3 regions of the Streptomyces sp. NBC_01294 genome follow, and region 2 is predicted to be linked to each of the others. Evidence: riboswitches for the same ligand, from Rfam matches in the RefSeq annotation. Region 2 holds a riboswitch; each other region holds the start of a gene.
What was found. A riboswitch is a leader RNA that binds a small molecule or an ion and turns the genes downstream of it on or off. The one in region 2 is predicted to bind cobalamin.

Region 1 (5,609 bases), 5.0 Mb from region 2:
GGAGCCGAAATTGCCAAGGTTGCGAAGCTCCTCGGCGGCGAAGGTCCACGTACCCTGACGACGCATTGACGCATGCCAACGGTGGAGGAGTGCGGTGAGCAAGACGTACGCGGGAGCGCGGCTGCGGCGGCTCCGCGAGGAGCGGCGGATGACCCAGGCCGACCTGGCACGGGTGCTGGCCATCTCCCCCAGCTACCTCAACCAGATGGAGCACGACTCCCGGCCGCTGACCGTCCCCGTGCTGCTGCGCCTCACCGAGGCGTTCGGGGTCGATCCGGGGTTCTTCTCGGAGCGCGACACCAGCCGCCTGGTCGCGGACCTGCGCGAGGCGCTCGCCAAGGAGGTCGCCGAGGCCCGCGTCTCCCCCTCCGACCTGGCCGAACTGGCCACCCGGATGCCTGCCGTCGCCTCGGTCCTGCTGGACCTGGGCCGGCGCGGCCAGCTCCTGGCCGAGCGCCTCGCCGACGCCGCCGACGGCCGGGACGCGGTGACGGACGCACCCCGCTCGCCCCACGAGGAGATCCGCGAGTTCTTCTACCGGCGGCAGAACTACCTGCACGAGACCGATCTGGCGGCCGAAGCCCTCGCCCGCGAGATCGGCATCCGCCCCGGTGACGTCATCCGCGCCCTGACCCGCCGGCTGTCCGATCGGCACGGCGTCAGGACCGCCCCGGATTCCGACCGGCTGCACCACTACGACGCGACCGCCCGGGTCCTGCACCTGTCGAACCGGCTGCGGCCGGGCCAGCAGGCGTTCCGGATGGCCACGCAGCTGGCGCTGATCGAGTACGGGGCCGAACTGGACCGGCTGGCCACCGAGGACTTCCCGCCCGGCTCCCCCGTGCACGCCCTCGCGCGGATCGGCATCGCCAACTACTTCGCGGCCGCGCTCATCCTCCCGTACACGGCCTTCCACACCGCCGCGGAGGAGTTCCGCTACGACATCGAGCGGCTCACCGACCACTTCGGGATCGGCTACGAGACGGTCTGCCACCGCCTCAGCACCCTGCAACGGCCCAGGCTGCGCGGGGTTCCCTTCTCCTTCGTCCGGGTGGACCGGGCCGGGAACATGTCCAAGCGGCAGTCCGCCACCGGATTCCACTTCTCCCGCGCGGGCGGCACCTGCCCGCTGTGGAACGTGTACGAGGCCTTCGCCGCGCCCGGTCGCATCCACGTCCAGGTCGCCGCCATGCCCGACGGGCAGCGGTTCCTGTGGACCGCCCGCGCCGTCACCCGCCACCGCGGCGGCTGGGGCGAGCCCGGCAAGACCTTCGCGATCGGGCTCGGATGCGAGATCCGGCACGCCTCCCGGCTCGTGTACGCCGACGGGCTCGACCTCGACAACACGGCGGCGGCCACGCCCATCGGCATGGGCTGCAGGCTCTGCGAACGCCTCGACTGCCCGCAGCGGGCCGTCCCGCCGCTCGGCCGGGTCCTGGCCGTCGACGAGAACAGCAGCACTTTCATCCCGTACCCGGTGACCAGGAACTCCGCCCCGGCCCACGGCTGACGGACGCCGGCGCGCGGCAGGGGGGTCTGGACTTACTAGGACGTCCAACTATATGTTCGCCGCACAAGGTCCGCGGTGCAGGGAAGCCGGTGAGAAACCGGCACGGTCCCGCCACTGTGACCGGGGAGTGTGCTGCCATCCACACGCCACTGACGAGGTCTGTCGGGAAGGCGGGCGGCACGCGGTGATCCGGGAGTCAGGATACCGGCCGCGGAACGTTCCGTGTTGTCCACGAGGATGGAGCAGACACGCATGGCACCGGTTTGTACCCAGGACCCTGGTGATCCGGCGGAGCGCGCGCACACCTGCGCACGCTCGTAGTTCTCACGGCCTTCCCCAGCGGCGCACCCCACCGGGCGCGTTCGCCGGTCCGCCGTGCCATCCCCGGATCCAACCTGACGAGAGCAGGCACCCATGGTCCGTGAACTCACCCATTTCATCGGCGGCAAGCACACCACCGGAACATCCGGACTCTTCGCCGACGTGTACGACCCCAACACCGGCACCGTCCAGGCCCGCGTCCCGCTCGCCGGGCGCGCCGACACCGAGGCGGCCATCGCGAACGCCGAGGAGGCGCAGGCGGATTGGGGCCAGTGGAACCCGCAGCGCCGCTCGCGCGTGCTGCTGCGCTTCCTCCAACTGGTCGAGGGCGAGCGGGACTCCCTCGCCCGCATGCTGTCGGCCGAGCACGGCAAGACCGTCGCCGACGCGCACGGTGACCTGCAACGCGGCCTGGAGGTGGTCGAGTTCGCCGCCGGCGTCCCGCACCTGCTGAAGGGGGAGTTCACCGACAACGCGGGCACGGGCATCGACGTGCACTCCCTGCGCGCGCCGCTCGGCGTGGTCGCCGGGATCACCCCCTTCAACTTCCCGGCGATGATCCCGCTGTGGCAGGCCGCACCGGCTCTGGCCTGCGGCAACTCCTTCATCCTGAAGCCCTCGGAACGGGACCCGTCCGTACCGCTGCGGCTCGCCGAGCTCTTCCTGGAAGCCGGCCTGCCGCCCGGCGTGCTCAACGTGGTCAACGGCGGCAAGGAGGCCGTCGACACCCTCCTCGAAGACCCCCGCGTGCAGGCCCTCGGCTTCGTCGGCTCCACCCCGATCGCCGCGCACATCTACGCCACCGCCGCCGCCCACGGCAAGCGCGCCCAGTGCTTCGGCGGCGCCAAGAACCACATGATCGTGATGCCGGACGCCGATCTCGACCAGGCCGTGGAGGCGCTCATCGGCGCCGGATACGGGTCGGCCGGCGAGCGCTGCATGGCCATCGCCGTGGCCGTCCCCGTCGGCGAGGAGACCGCGGACGCGCTGGTGGCCAAGCTGAAGGAGCGCATCGCCACCCTGCGCGTCGGCCGCTCCGACGACCCCGAGGCAGACTTCGGGCCGCTGGTGAGCCGTGACGCGCTCGACCGGGTCAACCGCTACGTGGGCATCGGCGCCACCGAGGGAGCCGAACTCGTCGTCGACGGACGCGGGTTCACCCTGGCCGGGCACGAGAACGGCTACTTCGCCGGCGCCACCCTCTTCGACCGGGTCACCCCCTCGATGCGGATCTACCGGGAGGAGATCTTCGGGCCGGTGCTGTCCGTCGTACGGGCCGCCGACTACGAGGAGGCACTGCGCCTGCCCACCGAGCACCCGTACGGCAACGGCGTCGCGATCTTCACCCGCGACGGCGACACCGCCCGCGACTTCACCCGCCGGGTGGGCGCCGGCATGGTCGGCGTCAACGTGCCGATCCCCGTCCCGGTGGCGTACCACACCTTCGGCGGCTGGAAGCGGTCCGGTTTCGGGGATCTGAACCAGCACGGACCGGACTCCATCCGCTTCTACACCCGGACCAAGACCGTCACCTCGCGCTGGCCCTCCGGGGCCAAGGAGGGCGCGAGCTTCACGATCCCGACGATGGGATGAGCGCCGTGACCACCCTCACCGAGGACCAGCTCGCCCTCGCCGAGGTCACCCTCGACTTCGCCCAGGAGCACCTGGCCCCGTACGCCGTCGCCTGGGACCGGGACAAGCACTTCCCCGTCGAGGTCATCCGCCGGGCCGCGGTCCTCGGTCTCGGCGGCGTCTACGTGCGGGAGGAGCACGGCGGTTCGGGGCTCGGCCGCGCCGACGGCGTCCTCGTCTTCGAGACCTTGGCCACCGGCTGCCCGTCCATCGCCGGCTACCTCTCCATCCACAACATGGTCGCCTGGATGATCGACCGCTACGGGGACGCCGCGCAGCGCCGCCGCTGGCTGCCGGGCCTGTGCTCGGCCGACTCCCTGGGCAGCTACTGCCTCACCGAACCCGGGGCCGGCTCCGACGCGGGAGCCTTGCGCACCCGCGCCGAGCGGAACGGCGACCACTACGTGCTGACCGGCGTCAAGCAGTTCATCTCCGGCGCCGGGGCCGCCGGGGTCTACATCGTCATGGCCCGCACCGGCGAGAGCGGGCCCGGCGGGATCTCGGCGTTCGTCGTCGCACGCGAGGACCCCGGGGTCTCCTTCGGCCCCAACGAGCACAAGATGGGCTGGAACGCGCAGCCCACCCGCCAGGTCGTCCTCGACGGCGTGCGCATCCCCGCCGACCGCCGGCTCGGCGCCGAGGGCGACGGCTTCCGCATCGCCATGAACGGCCTCAACGGCGGCCGGCTCGGCATCGCCGCCTGCTCGCTCGGCGGCGCCCAGAGCGCCCTGGACCGCAGCCTGGTCCACCTCGCCGACCGCGAGGCCTTCGGAGGGCGGCTCCTGGACGCCCAGGCGCTGCAGTTCAGGCTCGCGGACATGGCCACCGAACTGGCCGCCGCCCGCGCGCTGGTCCGGCAGGCCGCCGAGGCCCTCGACTCGGACGATCCGCTGGCCCCCCGGCTGTGCGCGATGGCCAAGCGTTTCGCCACCGACACCGGCTACACCGTCGCCGACCGGGCTCTGCAGCTCCACGGCGGATACGGCTACCTCGGCGAATACGGCATCGAGAAGATCGTCCGCGACCTGCGCGTCCATCAGATCCTGGAAGGCACCAACGAGATCATGCGGGTCATCGTCGCCCGCGGACTCACGGAGACCCTGCGATGACCCACGCACCCCACGCACCCCACGAAGACCGCGACCACGTCCTGCTGCGCACCGAGGGCCACGCCGCGTACCTCACCCTCAACCGCCCCAAGGCGCTCAACGCCCTCAGCCACGCCATGGTGCTCCGCATCGACGAGGCGCTCACCGCCTGGCAGCACGACCCGGCCGTCGAGACCGTCGTCATCGAGGGCGCCGGTGAACGCGGCCTGTGCGCCGGGGGCGACATCCGCTCGATCCACGAGGATGCCCGCACGGGCGGCAGCGCCTCCGCGGACTTCTGGCGCGACGAGTACCGGCTCAACGCCCGCATCGCCCGCTACCCCAAGCCGTACGTGGCCCTGATGGACGGCATCGTCATGGGCGGCGGCGTCGGGGTCTCGGCCCACGGCAGCGTCCGGATCGTCACCGAACGCTCCCGCGTCGCCATGCCCGAGACGGGCATCGGCTTCGTCCCCGACGTCGGCGGAACCTACCTGCTCGGGCTGGCCCCGGGCGAACTGGGCACCCACCTGGCCCTGACCGGTACGCCGGTCGGGGCGGCCGACGCCCTGCTGTGCGGGCTCGCGGACCACTTCGTCCCCGCGGCGGAGCTCCCCGCACTGGCCGCCGACCTCGCGCGGACCTCCGTACACGAGGGCCTCGGCGCGCGGGTGCAAACGCCGCCGCCCGGTGACCTCGCCGCCGCCCGCGCGTGGATCGACGCGTGCTACGCGGCGGACACGGTCGAGGAGATCGTCCGGCGGCTGCTCGCCACCGGCGTCCCCGGCGCAAAGGAGGCCGCGGCCGCCCTGGCGGCGAAATCGCCCACGGCACTGAAGGTCACCCTGGCCGCGCTGCGCCGGGCACGCGATCTGGGCCCGCTGGAAAGGGTCCTGGAGCAGGAGTACCGGGTCTCCTGCGCGGCTCTGGCCTCCCCCGACCTGGTGGAGGGCATCCGCGCCCAGGTGATCGACAAGGACCGCACCCCGCACTGGACCCCGCCCACCCTCGCCGAGGTCGGCACGGCGGACGTGGAACGGTTCTTCGCCCCGCTCGGC
Region 2 (5,609 bases):
GGCAACCGGACGACCGCCCGACCAGGCGCCGAGAACGCGAGAAGCCGGGACGCGGTGGTGTACCGCATCCCGGCTTCGCGGCGTCACCGCGTCCCGACCTGGGACCCTAGAAGTCCTCGTCCAGGTCGACCGTGCCCTCGACCGCGACCTGGTAGGCCGACGGACGGCGCTCGAAGAAGTTGGTCAGCTCCTGGACGCCCTGCAGCTCCATGAAGGAGAACGGGTTCTGCGAGCCGTACACCGGGGCGAAGCCGAGACGGACCAGGCGCTGGTCCGCGACGCACTCCAGGTACTCGCGCATCGACTCGGTGTTCATGCCCGGCAGACCATCGCCGCACAGGTCCCGGCCGAACTGCAGCTCCGCCTCCACGGCCTCCTTCAGCATGTCGGTGACCTGCTGCTGGAGGGCGTCGTCGAAGAGCTCCGGCTCCTCCTTGCGGACCGTGTCCACGACCTCGAAGGCGAAGTTCATGTGCATGGTCTCGTCACGGAACACCCAGTTGGTGCCGGTGGCCAGACCGTGCAGCAGGCCGCGCGAGCGGAACCAGTACACGTACGCGAAGGCGCCGTAGAAGAACAGGCCCTCGATGCACGCGGCGAAGCAGATCAGGTTCAGCAGGAAGCGGCGGCGGTCGGCCTTCGTCTCCAGCCGGTCCAGCTTCTCGACCTCGTTGATCCACTTGAAGCAGAACTGGGCCTTCTCGCGGATGGACGGGATCTCCTCGACCGCGTCGAAGGCGGCCGAGCGGTCGTCCGGGTCGGGCAGGTAGGTGTCGAGCAGCGTCAGGTAGAACTGGACGTGCACGGCCTCCTCGAACAGCTGGCGCGACAGGTACAGGCGCGCCTCCGGGGAGTTGATGTGCTTGTAGAGCGTCAGCACCAGGTTGTTCGAGACGATCGAGTCACCCGTCGCGAAGAACGCGACCAGGCGGCCGATCATGTGCTGCTCGGCCGGCGTCAGCTTCGCCAGGTCGGCGACGTCCGAGTGGAGGTCGACCTCCTCGACGGTCCACGTGTTCTTGATCGCGTCCCGGTAGCGCTCGTAGAAGTCCGGGTAGCGCATCGGGCGGAGCGTGAGCTCGAAGCCCGGGTCCAGGAGGTTCTTGGTGTTGTTGGAGCTCATTACTGGCAGGCCTCGCAGGACTCGGGGTTCTCAAGGGAGCAGGCCAGCGCCTCGGCGTCGGCGACCGCCTGCGGCAGCTCGACGGGGGCGGCCGCCTGCGCGGCACGGGCGATCTTCGTCGCCGGGCGCGAGCGCAGGTAGTACGTGGTCTTCAGGCCCTGCTTCCAGGCGTACGCGTACATCGAGCTGAGCTTGCCGATGGTGGGCGTCTCCAGGAACAGGTTCAGCGACTGCGACTGGTCCAGGAACGGCGTACGGGCCGCCGCCATGTCGATCAGACCGCGCTGCGGGATCTCCCACGCCGTGCGGTACAGCTCGCGGACCTCGGCCGGGATCCAGCCGAAGCCCTGGACCGAGCCGGAGGCGTCGCGCAGCGCCTCACGGGTCTGGGTGTCCCACACGCCGAGCCGCTTCAGCTCCTCCACCAGGTAGCCGTTCACCTGGAGGAACTCGCCGCTGAGCGTCTCGCGCTTGAAGAGGTTGGAGACCTGCGGCTCGATGCACTCGTACACGCCGGCGATCGAGGCGATCGTCGCCGTCGGGGCGATGGCGAGGAGCAGGGAGTTGCGCATGCCGGTCTCGGCGACGCGGGCGCGCAGCGCGTCCCAGCGCTCCGGCCAGTTCAGCTCGACGTCGTAGTGGTCCGGGTGCAGGACGCCGCGGGCGGTGCGGGTCTGCTCCCAGGCCGGCAGCGGGCCGCTGCGCTCGGCGAGGTCGCACGAGGCCTCGTACGCGGCCAGCATGATGCGCTCGGAGAGCTTGGTGGACAGGGCCTTCGCCTCGGGGGAGTCGAAGGGCAGCTTCAGCTTGAAGAAGACGTCCTGGAGGCCCATCGCGCCCAGGCCCACCGGGCGCCAGCGGGCGTTGGAACGGCCGGCCTGCTCGGTCGGGTAGAAGTTGATGTCCACCACGCGGTCGAGGAAGGTGACGGCGGTGCGGACGGTCTCGTCGATCCGCTCCCAGTCGATCTCGCCGTCCACGACGAAGGCGCCCAGGTTGACCGAGCCGAGGTTGCAGACGGCGGTCTCGCCGTCGTTGGTGACCTCGATGATCTCGGTGCACAGGTTCGAGGAGTGCACGACCGTGCCCGGCTCGGCCGTCTGGTTCGCCGTGCGGTTGGAGGCGTCCTTGAAGGTCATCCAGCCCTGGCCGGTCTGCGCGAGGGTGCGCATCATCCGGCCGTACAGGTCGCGGGCGGGCATGGTCTTGCGGGCCAGGCCGTCCGCCTCGGCCTTGCGGTAGGCGGCGTCGAAGTCGTCGCCCCACAGGTCGACCAGCTCGGGCACGTCGGCCGGGGAGAACAGCGACCACTCGGCGTCGGCGTTCACGCGGCGCATGAACTCGTCCGGCACCCAGTGCGCCAGGTTCAGGTTGTGCGTACGGCGCTGGTCCTCACCGGTGTTGTCGCGGAGCTCCAGGAACTCCTCGATGTCCGCGTGCCAGGTCTCCAGGTAGACGGCGGCGGCGCCCTTGCGGCGGCCACCCTGGTTCACGGCGGCGACGGAGGCGTCGAGGGTCTTCAGGAACGGCACGATGCCGTTGGAGTGGCCGTTGGTGCCGCGGATCAGCGAACCGCGGGCGCGGATGCGGGAGTACGACAGGCCGATGCCGCCGGCGTGCTTGGAGAGCCGCGCGACCTGGTGGTAGCGGTCGTAGATCGAGTCCAGCTCGTCCAGCGGGGAGTCCAGCAGGTAGCAGGAGGACATCTGCGGGTGGCGGGTGCCGGAGTTGAAGAGCGTGGGGGACGACGGCAGGTAGTCGAGGCGGCTCATCAGCCGGTACAGCGAGGCCACTTCCTCGACGGCCTGGACGGACTCGTCCGCGGCGAGGCCACAGGCCACGCGCAGCATGAAGTACTGCGGGGTCTCGATGACCTGGCGGGTGATCGGGTGACGCAGCAGGTAGCGGCTGTGCAGGGTGCGCAGGCCGAAGAAGCCGAAGCGGTCGTCGGCGCCCTCGGCGAGGGTGAGCTCGACCAGCGAGTCCAGGCGGCTCGCGTGCGTCCGCACGAACTCGGCGGTGCGGTCGGCGATGAGGCCCTCGCGGTGGCCGACCTCGACGGAGGCGGAGAAGGAGGTGGAGCCCTGGCTCGCGGCCTCGTCGCGCACGGCCAGCGTCAGCAGCCGGGCGGCGAGCTTCGAGTACGCGGGGTCCTCGGAGATGAGACCGGCGGCGGCCTCGGTGGCCAGCCCCCGCAGTTCGGCCTCGTCGGCGGCGGAGCTGCGGCCGCGCAGCGCGGAGGCCGCGACCCGGCCGGGGTCGGTGTCGGGGAGGTCCGCCGTCAGTTCGGTGAGGGTACGCAGCAGCGTGGCCCCCGGGCCCTCGGTGTTGTCGCCAGAAACGGACTCGGCGCGCGGTGCGGAAGGCGCGATGGTCACGGCGGGAGCTCTCCCTCGCTCGGCCCGGTCATCGGCGGAGCGGGGCGCGAGCGGGCGCATGCGGGCGTGGCAGGAACGCGTACACCGCATGGCGTCCACCGGCCCAACCGCGAGGCCCGGACGTGTCGGCACCCGGTTCGGTCGAGCCGGGCGCGCTGTCGGCAGGTCATCGGACTTGGTGTCCGGTAGGCGGACACTTCATACCGTTGCGGGACAGTTCCGGATTCACACCGGATTCCCCTGCGGCGACAGCAGGCATGAGCATACATGTGGGGGCGGCCCGATGCGGTAGCCCCCACATGTAGTGTCGGCGTGGCTACAGCTTGAGTCGATAAGTCAGGAGTTCCAGGCCCTCGATCGGCTCCCAGTCCCGCTCGGGAGTCCGCACGAAGCCCAGTCGCGCGTAGAGCCGCTGAGCCCCCGCCATGCCGGGCTGGGTGGAGAGCACCATCGCCGTCACGCCTTCGATCGCCCGCGCCCGTTCGAGGCAGGCCCGCACCAGCGCCTCGCCGACGCCCCGGCCGCGCCCCGCGCGGGCCACCGCGAGCATCCGGAACTCGGCCTCGTCCGCGCCCGCGATGTCGGCCAGCGGGCTCCCGGGCGCGGCGAAGGTCACTCCGCCCAGCACCCGCCCGTCCTGCTCGGCGACGAGCACCTCGGCCCGGGCGGCCCGGCCGGCCACGTCGCGCAGCGTGTTCAGGTAGTCGTCGTTGTCGTTGAGGTCCAAGTGCCCGTCGCCGAGGTAGGCCTGGGCGGTGATCTCACCCAGCTCCGCGTACTCGGCGTGCCGTGCCGCCCTGATCACGATGTCCATGCGGTCGAGTGTGCAGGACGGGTGCCGGCGGGCGGCGCTATCGTCGGAAGGAGCACCGTCCAGGAAGGCGAGCGAGGCATGAACGTGATGACCGATCACCGTCCCCATATGCAGACCGAGGACTTCGAAGCCGTGGCACGGATAGCTGCCAGAGAGGTCGAAGGTCTGCGGCTGGAATTCATCGACGGGGTCATCAGGAGCAAGGCAGTGCCTGACGGAGATCACGACCGTATCGTTCTGTGGCTCGCACGCATCTGCATGCAGCACCGGCCCGAGTTGTGGCTTCACGTGGAGCGGGGGTTGGCTGTCGGGGACTACCGCTCGGGTCGCGCCCGTCCTGATGCGGCTCTCGCGCTCGATGATGCGTTCGTCGGCCAGGGAGAGTGGGCCGACCCCGCCCCGGTCCTGATGGTCGTCGAGGTTACCTCGTACGACACTGACACCGACCGGCGCGACCGCGTGGAGAAGCCCCTCGCCTACGCGCAGACTGGCATCCCTGTGTACCTGCTCATCGACCGGGAGGCGTGCGACGTGACCGTGTTCAGCGAGCCGGACGGCCGTCGATATGCGAACACCCGCACGGTGGAGTTCGGCAATAACGTTGAACTCCCCGACCCCGTTAACGTCACCCTCCAGACCGAGCCCCTGAAGGACTGGGTGCGCTGAACAGCCCGAAGGCCCCGCCGGAAGCATCCGGCGGGGCCTTCGGTGTGCGGGGCGGCTCAGCAGCAGCCGAAGCCCTCGCGGGGGTCCGCCTCGCGCGCGTCCGTACGGGCGTGCTCGAAGGCCCTGCGGCTCAGGACCTCCGCGTCCGGGTCGTGGGAGCGGGCGTGGGCGACGTACCGGTCGTACGCCGCCTCCCCCGAGAACTCCCGTACGTAGAACCGGGCCCTCCCCAGCGCACTGCGCAGGCGCGGCAGGCCGCTCATGAGGCCAGGGTCTCCTTGACCCGGCCGCCGCTCGCATCGAGTCCGGCCGCGGCGAGCTCCGCCCGCTCCTCCGCGGTCGGGATCAGTCCGGCCGGGGCGACGATCTTCGACTCGGTCCACGGGGTCTCCGTCAGGGTGACCGACTCGGGCTTGCGGACGGCCTTCCAGCAGGTCCGGGCCGCGTCGAGCAGCACGATGATGATCAGCAGCGCGAAGAGGGCCGACAGCACGCCGTCCACCGTGGCGTTGGTGACCACGGTGTGCATCTCGTCCATGTTCTTCGCGGGCTTGAGCACCTTCCCGGCGTCGATGCCCTCCTGGTAGGTGCTGCGCTGCGCGAAGAAACCGATCTTCGGGTTGTCGGA
Region 3 (5,609 bases), 3.5 Mb from region 2:
CAGCCGTGCAGGACCACGCGCCGGGCGCCGTAGCGCACGGCGTAGCGGATGGCGGCGTCCAGGTCCCGCCACTCCGATTCGCCGAGGTGGCCGAGGCCGTCCGGGGAGGCGGGGGCGCCGAGGTCGCCGCGGTAGCCGAGGTCCAGGACGGGCAGCCGGTGGCGGTGCAGGAAGGGCATGACCACCATCGGGTGCTCGCGGCTGCCGCCGAGCCCGTGCACGGTGATCACCCAGGTGTCCCGGACCCCGGGCAGGAACCAGGCGGGGAGCGCGCCGAGCTCTCCGGGGACGTCCACGTCGGCGTGGTCGAGCCCGAGGGCGGTGCGGGGGTCGCCGACGTACACCTGGGGGGTGAGGGTGACCCGGGTCCCGGGGGCGAGGGTGCCGTGGGTGACGGAGAGGAGCTCCCGTACGACGGTGTCCGGGTCGTGCTCGGCGTCCGGGAGCACGGGCCCGACGACGGCGTGCACGCCCGGCGCGACCAGGCCGTACGTACCGGGGCGCAGGGAGGTGAGCGAGCGGGTCAGCGCGACCCGGCCGGGGGCGGTGGAGTGGATGCTCAGCCGCGGCCCGCCGGGGAGCGGACGGCCGGGTTCGGGCCGCAGGGCCGCGTCGGCGGCGTACCGGCCGACCGCGACGGCGGCCGCGCCGGCGCCCAGGAGAGCGGTGGTGACGGCTGCTGCCGTCGCTGTCGCGGTTCGCACCGCTCCAGTGTCTGCGCCCGGGCTCGGGCGGGCCACCGGAGGGGATCCCTCCGCCAGCGCCGGGAGAGGGGTGATCTAGGTCTCTTCAGGGGCTCCGGGCGCAGGGCCGGATGCGGCGCCGGGCCACCCGGAGGGGTTCATTCACCCGGCTTTGACGTGCATTAATGCTGATTTCTACGACAGAATCAGGACGAATGTCGCGATGGGGCCCCGTGCCCGTACACCGCTCCGCCCGCGCCAGTTCACCTTCCGTTCACCCAGGTTGCCTACGGTCGCCGAGCCACTGACGTCAAACAGAAGCCTGGGTAAATGGAGCACATAACGCTTCTCCTCGGGATCGTGATCATCACCGCTCTCGTGTTCGACTTCACGAACGGTTTTCACGACACGGCCAACGCGATGGCCACCACCATCTCGACCGGCGCCCTCAAGCCCAAGACGGCGGTGGCCATGTCCGCCGTGCTCAACCTCGTCGGCGCGTTCATGTCCGTGGAGGTCGCCAAGACGATCTCCAAGGGCCTGGTCAACGAGGACGGCATCCAGCCAGAAGTGATCTTCGCGGCCCTCGTCGGCGCGATCCTCTGGAACCTCGTCACCTGGCTGGTCGGCCTCCCCTCCAGCTCCTCGCACGCCCTGATGGGCGGCCTCATCGGCGCCGCGGTCGCCTCCGCCGGCATCGGCGCGGTCAACGGCAGCGTCATCGTCACCAAGGTGCTCATCCCCGCGATCGCCGCCCCGCTGGTGGCCGGCATCGCCGCGTACCTGGCCGCCAAGGTCACCTACAAGATGGGCGGCAAGGTCGGCGACAAGACCTCCGCCAAGGGCTACCGCGCCGGTCAGATCGCCTCGGCCGGCCTCGTCTCCCTCGCGCACGGAACCAACGACGCGCAGAAGACGATGGGCATCATCACCCTGGCCCTCATCGCCGGCGGTGCGATCGCCCCCGACTCGAACCCGCCGGTGTGGGTCATCGTCTCGGCCGGTGTGGCCATCGCGATGGGCACCTACCTGGGCGGCTGGCGCATCATCCGCACCATGGGCAAGGGCCTGACCGACCTGCAGCCGCAGCAGGGCTTCGCCGCCCAGACCTCGGCCGCGTCCGTCATCCTCGCCTCCTCCACCCTGGGCTTCTCGCTCTCCACCACCCACTCGTGCTCCGGTGCGGTCATGGGTGCGGGCCTGGGCCGCAAGGGCGGTGTGGTCCGCTGGTCCACCGCGACCCGCATGTTCGTCGCCTGGGGCCTGACCCTGCCGGCCGCCGCGCTGGTCTCGGCCGGTGCCGAGCTGGTCATGCGCACGGGTGACATCGGCATCGCCGCCGTCACCGTCTTCCTGGTCGGCTCCTGCCTCGCCATCTGGCTCATCTCGCGCCGCCAGGTCGTCGACCACAGCAACGTCAACGACGTGGAGCCGGTCGACGCCCACGAGCCGGGTGTCGTCACCACGGCGATCGCGGCCGTCACCGTCCCGCCGACCGTCGCCGCGGCCGGCACGACGGTCGCAGCCGCCGGTACGACCGCCGCGGTCACGGACGACGCCCTCAAGGCCACCATCCCGGCCGCGACGACGACCCCGGCGGCTCCGGCCGCCGCGGTCTGACCGAGACACACAGAGGAAACGGCAGTATGAAGATCGACTGGGAAGCGCTCGGCTCCGTCTTCGGGGTCAGCCTCTTCGCCACCGTCGCCCTCGTGGCCCTGTTCACGCTGGGCCTGATGGGCCTGTCCAAGCACGAGGCCGCGACCGAGCAGGGCGGCGCCGCCACCCTGGCCCGCAGCGGCGCGTACCTCTGCTTCACGCTCGTCGCGGCCGCCGTGACGTACGGGATCTACCTGATCGTCGCCTGATCCCCCGCCGTACGGCGGGCCGGGCGCGAAGGCTCCCTCCGGGTTTCTCCCGGGGGGAGCTTTCGCATCTCCCGCCCCTGCAGCGCCGCAGGTCAACGGCGAGTTGACGGGCGTTCTCGGTGCGTGGTGGACTGCCCGAGCCAATACGGCGGCATGGAGAGGAAGTCCGGTGCGAATCCGGCGCGGTCCCGCCACTGTCACCGGGGAGCGCACGCCGCGCGTGCGTCCCGGGAGCCAGGAACTCTCGCCGCCGGACACGTCGAACCAGGGCGCGGACCCTGAGTGAGGACATACCTGCCACCATGCGTGCCGATCGCGTGTTCGCGTACGGCGCCACGGCGGGCCTGATCGGCGACCGGATCCTCGGTGATCCCCGCCGAGGGCACCCCGTGGCCGCCTTCGGGCGGGCCGCCGCCGCCGTCGAGCGCTCCCTGTGGCGCGACGACCGCGCCCGGGGCCTCCTGCACACCCTGGTGTGCGCCGGGGGCGCGGCCGCCGTCGGTGCGCTGGGCGCCCGCGCCGTGCGCTCCCGGCCCGCTGCCGCCCGTATCACCCTGACCGCCGCCGCCACCTGGGCCGTCGTGGGCGGCACCTCGCTGGGCCGCGAGGCCCGCGCCATCGGCGGGGCGCTCGCCGCAGGGGACACCGAGGTGGCCCGGGAGCGGCTGCCCCACCTGTGCGGGCGCGACCCGCAAGCCCTGGACGGGCAGCAGATGGCCCGCGCGGTCGTGGAGTCCGTCGCCGAGAACACCTCCGACGCGGTCGTCGGGGCCCTGGTGTGGGGCGCCGTCGCCGGCGTCCCGGGCCTGCTGGCCTTCCGCGCCGTGAACACCCTGGACGCGATGGTCGGCCACAAGTCCCCCCGCTACCTGCGCTACGGCTGGGCCTCCGCCCGGCTCGACGACCTGGCGGGCTGGCCTGGGGCCCGGCTGACGGCGGCCGCCGCCGTACTGGCCGGACCCGACCGGCGGGGAGCCGTACGGGCCTGGCGCTCGGACGCCGCCGCGCACCCCAGCCCGAACGCCGGACCCGTCGAGGCCTCCTTCGCCGGGGCGCTCGGCGTCAGACTGGGCGGGACCCTGGCGTACGGCGGCCGGGTCGAGCACCGTGCCGTGCTGAACGGCGAGAAGGGGCGGCCGGTGGAGGTCGCGGACATCGAGCGGGCGGTCCGGCTGTCGCAGCAGGTGACCTGGCTGGCCCTGGGGACCTGTGTGGCCGCCCGGCTGCTGGTCTCCCGACTGCTGATCCCCCGTACGACCAAGAGAGGGCGGCGCGCATGAGCGGCGCGAAGCGCGGCGGCGGTCTGCTGGTCGCGGGCACCACGTCGGACGCCGGCAAGAGCGTGGTCACGGCGGGCATCTGCCGCTGGCTGAGCCGCCAAGGCGTGAAGGTGGCGCCCTTCAAGGCGCAGAACATGTCGCTGAACTCGTTCGTCACGCGGGAGGGCGCCGAGATCGGGCGCGCCCAGGCGATGCAGGCCCAGGCGGCCCGCGTGGAGCCGACGGCGCTGATGAACCCGGTGCTGCTCAAGCCCGGCAGCGACCGCAGCAGCCAGGTGGTGCTGCTGGGAAAGCCCGTGGGCGAGATGAGCGCGCGCGGCTACCACGGCGGGCGCCAGGAGCAGCTGCTCGGCATCGTCACGGACTGCCTGGAGCAGCTGCGGGGCACGTATGACGCCGTGATCTGCGAGGGAGCGGGGAGTCCGGCCGAGATCAACCTGCGCCGGACCGACATCGTGAACATGGGGATCGCGCGGGCCGCGCGGTTCCCGGTGGTCGTGGTGGGCGACATCGACCGGGGCGGGGTCTTCGCGTCCTTCTTCGGGACGACCGCACTGCTCTCCCCCGAGGACCAGTCGCTGATCGCGGGGTACATGGTCAACAAGTTCCGCGGCGACGTGTCGCTGCTGGAGCCGGGCATGGAGATGCTGCGCGGCCTGACCGGGCGGGCGACCTACGGGGTGCTGCCGTTCCGGCACGGGCTGGGCATCGACGAAGAGGACGGCCTGCGGGTCTCCCTGCGGGGCGCGGTACGGGAATCCGTGGTGGCGCCGCCCGTGGGCGAGGACGTGCTGCGGGTCGCCGTGTGCGCGGTGCCGCTGATGTCGAACTTCACGGACGTCGACGCGCTCGCGGCGGAGCCGGGGGTCGTGGTGCGGTTCGTGGACCGGGCCGAGGAACTGGCCGACGCGGACCTGGTCGTCGTCCCCGGCACCCGGGGCACGGTGAAGGCACTGGCGTGGCTGCGCGAACGCGGACTCGCGGACGCGCTGGCGCGGCGGGCCTCCGAGGGGCGGCCGGTCCTGGGTATCTGCGGCGGGTTCCAGGTTCTGGGCGAGCACATCGAGGACGAGGTCGAATCGCGGGCCGGGGCGGTGGACGGCCTCGGGCTGCTGCCCGTACGGGTGCGCTTCGCGCCGGAGAAGACCCTGGCCCGGCCGGTGGGCTCGGCGCTGGGCGAGGCCGTGACGGGCTACGAGATCCACCACGGGGTCGCGCAGGTCCTGGGCGGGGAGCCCTTCCTCGACGGCTGCCGCGTCGGATCGGTGTGGGGCACCCACTGGCACGGCTCGCTGGAGTCGGACGGCTTCCGCCGGGCGTTCCTGCGGGAGGTCGCGGCGGCGGCGGGGCGGCGGTTCGTGCCGGCGCCGGACACGTCGTTCGAGGCGCTGCGCGAGCAGCAGCTCGACCTGCTGGGCGACCTGATCGAGGAGCACGCGGACACGGATGCGCTGCTGCGGCTGATCGAGGCCGGCGCCCCGTCGGGCCTCCCCTTCCTCCCACCGGGCGCGCCGTGAGGGGCCGCGCCCTGCGGGGCTGTTCCCCTACCCGCCCTTTCTCCGTTTCCCGGGCCCTGCCCGGACCCGCGCCTCAATCGCCGGCGGGGCTCGACAACCAGCCTCGCCTGAGGCGCGGGGCGCGGGGCGGAGCCCCGGTCTTCCAGCCTCGCCGGCGTTTGAGGCGCGGGGTCCGGGACGGGGCCCCGGCGACGGCGCCGCACTCGCCCACGGCTCCGCGCAGAGCATCCGGCCAGGCCCCTGCCACGGTCCGCATCCAAG

Region 1: linked by a shared signal. The riboswitch ahead of OG534_RS35115 (CoA-acylating methylmalonate-semialdehyde dehydrogenase) and the one ahead of OG534_RS12130 (ribonucleoside-diphosphate reductase subunit alpha) in region 2 are both predicted to bind cobalamin.
Region 3: linked by a shared signal. The riboswitch ahead of OG534_RS28170 (cobalamin biosynthesis protein) and the one ahead of OG534_RS12130 (ribonucleoside-diphosphate reductase subunit alpha) in region 2 are both predicted to bind cobalamin.

What each region holds. Positions count from the first base shown of each region.
Region 1 is NZ_CP108423.1:7,756,944-7,762,552, reverse strand. It holds gene OG534_RS35120 (short-chain fatty acyl-CoA regulator family protein) at 95-1,510, shown strand; cobalamin riboswitch at 1,567-1,737, shown strand; gene OG534_RS35115 (CoA-acylating methylmalonate-semialdehyde dehydrogenase) at 1,925-3,424, shown strand; gene OG534_RS35110 (acyl-CoA dehydrogenase family protein) at 3,421-4,572, shown strand; gene OG534_RS35105 (enoyl-CoA hydratase/isomerase family protein) at 4,569-5,609, shown strand, end outside.
Region 2 is NZ_CP108423.1:2,764,215-2,769,823, reverse strand. It holds gene OG534_RS12135 (ribonucleotide-diphosphate reductase subunit beta) at 107-1,123, opposite strand; gene OG534_RS12130 (ribonucleoside-diphosphate reductase subunit alpha) at 1,123-3,501, opposite strand; cobalamin riboswitch at 3,645-3,766, opposite strand; gene OG534_RS12125 (GNAT family N-acetyltransferase) at 3,818-4,315, opposite strand; gene OG534_RS12120 (Uma2 family endonuclease) at 4,394-4,981, shown strand; gene OG534_RS12115 (YbdD/YjiX family protein) at 5,038-5,244, opposite strand; gene OG534_RS12110 (carbon starvation CstA family protein) at 5,241-5,609, opposite strand, start outside.
Region 3 is NZ_CP108423.1:6,231,016-6,236,624, reverse strand. It holds gene OG534_RS28185 (alpha/beta hydrolase) at 1-704, opposite strand, end outside; gene OG534_RS28180 (inorganic phosphate transporter) at 1,014-2,303, shown strand; gene OG534_RS28175 (hypothetical protein) at 2,330-2,551, shown strand; cobalamin riboswitch at 2,663-2,816, shown strand; gene OG534_RS28170 (cobalamin biosynthesis protein) at 2,854-3,831, shown strand; gene OG534_RS28165 (cobyric acid synthase) at 3,828-5,348, shown strand.